DNA from 2 places in the Rhodoferax sp. PAMC 29310 genome. Region 1 is predicted to be linked to the other one. Evidence: riboswitches for the same ligand, from Rfam matches in the RefSeq annotation. Region 1 holds a riboswitch; the other holds the start of a gene.
What was found. Region 1 has a riboswitch for glycine ahead of J8G15_RS07645 (D-amino acid dehydrogenase). Riboswitches for the same ligand answer to the same signal wherever they lie in the genome.
Positions count from the first base shown of each region.

Region 2: linked by a shared signal. The riboswitch ahead of gcvT (glycine cleavage system aminomethyltransferase GcvT) and the one ahead of J8G15_RS07645 (D-amino acid dehydrogenase) in region 1 are both predicted to bind glycine.

Region 1 is NZ_CP072852.1:1,670,427-1,673,832, reverse strand. Features, by position in the region: gene J8G15_RS07650 (CmpA/NrtA family ABC transporter substrate-binding protein) at 1-416, opposite strand, end outside; gene J8G15_RS07645 (D-amino acid dehydrogenase) at 744-2,021, opposite strand; glycine riboswitch at 2,104-2,220, opposite strand; glycine riboswitch at 2,235-2,323, opposite strand; gene J8G15_RS07640 (VOC family protein) at 2,394-3,101, opposite strand; gene J8G15_RS07635 (ANTAR domain-containing response regulator) at 3,182-3,406, opposite strand, start outside.
Region 2 is NZ_CP072852.1:187,694-191,099, reverse strand. Features, by position in the region: gene J8G15_RS00935 (bifunctional diguanylate cyclase/phosphodiesterase) at 1-1,210, shown strand, start outside; glycine riboswitch at 1,240-1,342, shown strand; glycine riboswitch at 1,363-1,489, shown strand; gene gcvT (glycine cleavage system aminomethyltransferase GcvT) at 1,570-2,727, shown strand; gene gcvH (glycine cleavage system protein GcvH) at 2,806-3,177, shown strand; gene gcvP (aminomethyl-transferring glycine dehydrogenase) at 3,286-3,406, shown strand, end outside.

The DNA.
Region 1 (3,406 bases):
GCCAGGGCCTTGGACAGGGTGATGCCCTGGCCGTTGTTGTTCAGCGTCATCAGCACGGCCATGTCTTTTTTGGGCCCGCTCACGCCCAGGTGAACGCCGTAGACCAGACCGTAAAGCACGTGGGCAAAGTCCAGTTCGCCATTGACCAGCTTGTCGCGCACACCCGCCCAAGACGCTTCCTTGCTGGGAATGATCTTGACGCCGTATTTCTTGTCAAACCCCAGCACGGAGGCCATCACCACGCTGGCGCAATCGGTCAGGGGAATGAATCCAATCTTGACCTCGGTTTTTTCTGGCGCGTCAGAGCCACCGGCGTACACCACCGAGCGCAGCGCGGGGCTGATACCGATGGCGCCCACGGCGGCCGATTGCAGCACAGTCCGTCGGCTCAGTGAATTGGCGAGTAAGTCAGTCATGTGTCTTCTCCAAGGTTTAAAAACAAACGAAAAGCAAAAAAAGGCGTCCTCACGCTGCGCGGGGCTTGGTGCAAGCCGCGTGCAGGTGGGGACGCCTTTGTCCGGATCGACCGGTTGAATCCGCCTTTGGACTCAACCCGTCTGGTGACCTACTTTGGTCGTATCAATGTCTAAGCAATCACTGTGCCAACTTTTTTGAGAGTGAGTTGCTATCGAATATGTAGCTTCTTCCGCATATCGGACAAGGGCTAGGTGTCAATTTCTTGTCTAAGTGTGAATCAGCACGAGGATGGTGCGGTGCACCATCCTGGCAAGGTCGACCATGACTCAGCCTTGGGTAAACGCAAAGTCCACTTCGGGCGTCAACCCACTCACGATGCGGGCAATGGATTTGCCGGAGCCACAAGCGTGCGTCCAGCCCAGCGTGCCGTGGCCGGTGTTGAGGAACAGGTTGGGCAGCTTGCTTTTGCCGATCAGCGGCACGTTGCTGGGTGTAGCGGGGCGAAGGCCGCTCCAGAAACTGGCTTGGGTGGCGTCGCCGGCTCCGGGGAACAGTTGCTCCACCCGGCGGACGATGGCTTCGCAGCGAATGCGGTTCAGGTCGCGGTCATAGCCATTGAACTCCGCCGTGCCGGCAATGCGCAAGCGGTCGGTGCCGTCGCCATTCACCGGCGTCAGGCGTGAAAAAACCAGTTTGAATTCATCATCCGTCAAGCTGACCTGGTGCGCCATGTTGGCGTCCTTCACGGGCATGGTGACCGAATAGCCTTTGGCGGGATAAATAGGCAGTTTGATGCCGAGCTGCTTCAGGTACAACGGGCTGAAAGACCCCATGGCCATCACGTATGAGTCTGCGTACAGGCGCTGGAAGCGGCCCTCGTTGTCGGTGGCCTCCACGTGGTCAATCTGTCCACCCGCTTCGCGCAAGGCGGTGATGGTGTGGTTCATAAAAAACTTCACCCCATTGGCTTCGCACAGTTTGACCAACTCGCGGGCAAAGCGATTGGCGTCACCCGACTCGTCTTCGGCGGTGTAGGTGGCACCGGCCAACTGTGGGCGAATATGGCCCAGGGTGGGCTCCAGACGAACGGCCTCGTCGGCGCTCACGATGTTGCGCTCGCACCCCAGTTCGCGCATTTGCTCGGTGGGTGCCAGAGCGGCGTCAAACTCTTTTTGCGAGGTGTAAAAATGCAGAATACCTTGCGTGCGCTGGTCGTACTCAATGCCCGTGTCGCGGCGCAGTTGCTGCAATGTGTCGCGGCTGTAAGTGCCCAGGCGCACGATTTGCTGAATGTTGTGGCGGGTGCGCGCCGGTGTGCACTCGCGTAGAAACTGCAATCCCCACATCCACTGGCGCATGTCGGCCCGCAGGCGAAACAGCAGTGGCGCGTCTTCTTTGCCCAGCCATTGCAGCAGCTTGATGGGCGCGCCGGGGTTGGCCCAAGGCTCGGCATGGCTGACCGAGATTTGCCCGCCGTTGGCAAAACTGGTTTCCGCCGCCGGGGAGGACTGGCGGTCCACCACGGTGACTTCATGACCCTGTTGGGAGAGGTAATAGGCTGAACTGACGCCAAGAAGCCCGCTGCCAAGAACGATGATACGCATGGATAACCTTTTCGGGGTCTAGCCCAGGCAGAACCTGCAGAGTGCACTATGGAATAAATAGCACCCAGGGCGCTGCCCGGATGCCGCTCCCCCTGTCCTTGGTACCTGAGAGATTCACACCGCAGTGGACTGCGGAGCTTGCTCCTTCGGTGCATCGCCGACACCTTGCGGGTGGCGATGGCTCTCCAGACGGCGTTTACAAATGGTGGCAGTACGTCACCGGTGAGGGTGTACCTGAGCGTTCATGGGAGTTTGCGCCTTCGGTGGAGCGTCTGGGACGCTCTCTCTCCTGCCGGACAGGATTCTAGCGGGTTGGATGAAGTGACCGGCGGAAATATTTCACTGCCGCCAGACTTCGGGCTGCGTTGGTTCTTAAACCCCTTGGCTCTCCAGTTGCACCAAGCCTTTGGGGGTCTTCAACGTGGCAATGAGGTTGGCGGGACCCTCTTCGACGGCAATGCCGGTGAGCCCCAGTGCGTCATACGCAGCCTGCAGTTTGGACGCGGTGGGGTGGGTCACGGCAATGCTTTGCAGCGAGATACCAGAACGGGGCAGGCTGTTGCGCGGGTGCAGGCGCAAGGGCTCTTCCGCGTCAGGCTTGCCCCATTGAATCAAGCTGGGCAGTGCGCCATTAAACAGGCGTTGCCCGTCTTCACGCACCGTGACTTGCCATTGCAGCACCCCTTTGCGGGTATGGCGGCTGGCGTGTACCGCGAGACCGGGTTCGATGTCTTGGCGTTTCAGCGCTATTCGGGCCGCTTGCATGTCGTCGGTATTGACCACGAAGTGCACCAGACGCGGCTGTTTGGCAACGGCCGCCTGCAGTGCCGCGTCGTCCATGTCAAACCAGCGCTTGCCAACCGCATTGGCGGGGCGCGAGGCGGTTGGATTGATGGCGATGATTTCCAGGTAGGCCAGCGGGTAGGCTGGCGTGGCAATTTTGATGAGGCGGTTGTGCGTGCCAAACTGCGCATGCTCGCCGCCGGGACCGGGGGTGACGCCTAGGGTGGCTTCGCACCATTGCACACCCAACTCCAGGGTTTTGGCCACGACAACCAGATGATCTATTTGTGTTTTCATGGCGTGACCTTACCACCGGGGCGGCGCGATTTGCTTGAGGTCTTCGACTTAAATGATGCGCCGCCGGCCGCCGTTGCACCTCAGGCGAGCAGGTCGGCCACGTCCAGCATGCGCTGGGCCACGTCGGCCAGTTTCAGTCCCTTGTCCATGGCGGTTTTGCGCAGCTTGTCGAAAGCTTGCTGTTCGTTCAGGTTTTGGCGCTGCATGAGCAGGCCTTTGGCGCGGTCAATGGTTTTGCGGTCTTTGAGTTCAGTCTTGGTGTCGGCCAGCTCCTGACGCAAAGCCTGCTCGTGCTGGAAACGGGC
Region 2 (3,406 bases), 1.5 Mb from region 1:
CATCAAAGAGGTCAACGACGAGTACGGGCACGCCGCCGGGGACGCGCTGTTGATTGAGGTGTCACGTCGTATGAAAATCGCCTTGCGTGAGGGAGATACCTTGACGCGCCTGGGCGGAGACGAGTTTGTGGCCGTATTGAGCAACCTGTCAGAACCCGACGATGGCATTCCTGTGCTGGAGCGTCTGCTACAAGCGGCAGCGGTTCCTGTGACGGTTTCGACGGCGCCTGACGAACAAGGCGAAAAAGATCACATCATTGTTCGCGTATCTGCCAGCATGGGCGTGACTTTTTATCCGCAAGACCCGGCGGACGCCGACCAACTGATGCGCCATGCCGACCAGGCCATGTACGCCGCCAAGCAAGCGGGGAAAAACCGCTACCAGTTGTTCGACATCGCGCAGGACGTGGCCATTCAGTCGCGCCGTGAAGGGCTCCAAAACATTCGCACCGCGCTGGACCGCCGTGAGTTCGTTCTGCACTACCAACCCAAGGTCAATATGCAGTCGGGCGTTGTCACTAGCGTGGAAGCGCTGATCCGCTGGCAACACCCCGAAAAGGGATTGCTGCCGCCCGCAGCGTTTCTGCCGCTCATGGCAGGCCACCCAATCAGCATGGAGGTCGGCGAATGGGTGATTGAGACCGCCCTGAGCCAAGCCAGCGCGTGGTTGGCACAAGGACTGGATGTGAAAGTGAGCGTGAACCTGGATGCAGCGCAGTTGCAGCAATCCGGCTTTGCCGAACGCCTGAGCGACATTCTGACCAAGCACCCGGACGTGCCGCAACAGCGCCTAGGCCTTGAGGTGCTGGAATCCAGCGCACTGGAAGATTACGACCGAGTCTGTGATGCCATGCACGCCTGCCATGCCTTGGGCGTGAGCTTTGCGCTGGACGACTTTGGCACCGGTCACTCCTCCCTCACCTACCTCAAACGCCTGCCGGCGCAAACCTTGAAAATTGACCAGACTTTTGTTCGGGACATGCTAGACGACCCCAGCGACCTCGCCATCGTCAAGGGCGTCATAGGCCTGGCCCAGGCCTTTGGACGCAACGTGGTCGCCGAAGGGGTTGAGACGGCTGCCCAGGGCCAAGCGCTTCTGTCGCTGGGCTGCGAAATGGCACAAGACTATGGGATAGCCCGCCCGATGCCAGCGAACCAAATTCCCGCCTGGGTGACCCAGTGGGAATCCAAGGCAGTTTGGACGGATTGAGATCGATCACTGCCGGCCTGCATTAGAATTCCGACTCGTCAGGAGAGAGCTTTCCCAGAGAAAGCCGCCGAAGGCGCAGAACCGCTGATTGCAGCGGTTTGAACGCTCAGGCAAAAGGACTGACAAGCGCGTCAGGGTGTCACCACCCAGCGCGTCTCCCCACTGGAGAGAGGCCAAACCGGATTTGGCCCACCGAAGGAGCAAACCGCAGTCTGCCAGCCCACCCGGGTTGACGTTGGCCCGGTGAATCTCTCAGGTAGAGCGGACAGCGGGGGCACAGGCCAGGGGTTTGACATCGCGTCAAACCTTCGGATTTGGATACGCCCCTGGGCGCCACGCGCCCGAACCGGAGTTCGCTGATGACTGCCACCACACCCCCTCTTGCCGCGCTGCTTAGTGTTCCGCTGAATGATCTGCATGTCTCGCTGGGCGCCCGCATGGTGCCATTTGCCGGCTATTCCATGCCCGTGCAGTACCCCGCCGGCCTGATGGCCGAACACCACCACACCCGCACGGCCGCCGGCTTGTTTGATGTGTCCCACATGGGCCAGTTGCGTCTGGTGGGCCCTGACGCCGCCGCCGCTTTTGAGACCCTGATGCCGGTGGACGTGATCGATCTGGCCGTGGGAAAACAGCGCTACGGTCTGCTGCTCAATGACGACGGAGGCATCATTGACGACCTGATGTTCTTCAACAAAGGCGATGACGAGATTTTTGTCATCGTCAACGGTGCTTGCAAGATCGGAGACATTGCCCACATCCAGGCCAAGATCGGCGAGCGTTGCCAGGTGATTCCCATGCCTGAGATGGCCTTGCTGGCACTGCAGGGCCCACAGGCCGTCACCGTCTTGTCTCGCCTGGCGCCCGGCGTGGAAAACTTGGTGTTCATGACTGGCGGCAACTTCAAAGTAGACGCTGGCACAAAAATCATTCACGTCTTTTTAACCCGCAGTGGCTACACCGGAGAAGACGGTTTTGAGATCTCCGTGCACGAGAGCGACGCCAACGCCCTCGCCCACGCCCTGCTGGCCCAGCCTGAAGTGAAGCCCATTGGTCTGGGTGCGCGCAACTCGCTGCGCCTGGAAGCCGGTCTGTGCTTGTATGGCAACGACATTGACACCACCACCACGCCCGTCGAGGCGACTCTGAACTGGGCCATGCAAAAGGTGCGACGTACTGATGGCGCCCGTGCCGGCGGTTTTCCGGGGGCTAGCAAAATACTAGCGCAACTCGCAGGTGGCGCGGGCGCTGCAACCCGAAAACGTGTGGGACTCATGGCGCTGGAGCGCATTCCCGTGCGTGACCACACCGAATTGCAAGACCTGGCTGGAAACCGCATTGGCGAAGTGACCAGTGGCCTGCTGGGCCCCACCATCGACAAGCCAGTGGCCATCGGTTATGTGCCGCCTGAACTGGCCGCGCTGGGCACAAAGATCAACGCCATGGTGCGCGGCAAGGCCGTGCCCATGGAGGTAGTGGCCATGCCGTTTGTGCCCACCAACTACTTCCGCGGCTAAAAGCCAGGGTTAAAGCCCACACAGAATTTTTACTGTTTCAACGACTGACACCTTTCATCATTTTTTAGGAGCGCCTCCATGACCATCAAGTACACCCCTGACCACGAATGGCTGAACATTGACGGCGACACCGCCATCGTCGGCATCACGCACCACGCGCAAGATGCCTTGGGCGATGTGGTGTTTGTGGACCTGCCCGAAGTCGGCGCCACTTTTGCTGCCAAAGACATTGCCGGCGTCGTCGAATCCGTGAAAGCCGCCGCTGACGTCTACATGCCCGTCACCGGCGAGATCATCGAGGTGAACGAAGCCCTGCGCGCTGACCCAGCTCTCGCCAACTCCGACCCACTGGGCGCCGGCTGGTTCTTCAAGGTCAAGCTGTCCAACCCGGCCGAGCTGGACGCCCTGATGGACGAAACCAGCTACACCAGCTTCTCCGCTGGCGCCTAAATAGGGCTGCGGGCTGCGGCCCGCGCCGGCTGAGCCTGTCGTAGCCCATTCCCCCCCTTGTTTCGCTCGCCCTTCGACAGGCTTGAGGCGAACGGTTTGTGAGTCCTCATGTCGATGCAATCTCCCCTGCCCCTAAAAACACTCGAAAACACCTCCGAATTTATCGCCCGCCATATTGGTGTTGAAGCGGCAGATGAAGAAATGATGCTGAAAGTCGTCGGATCGGCCT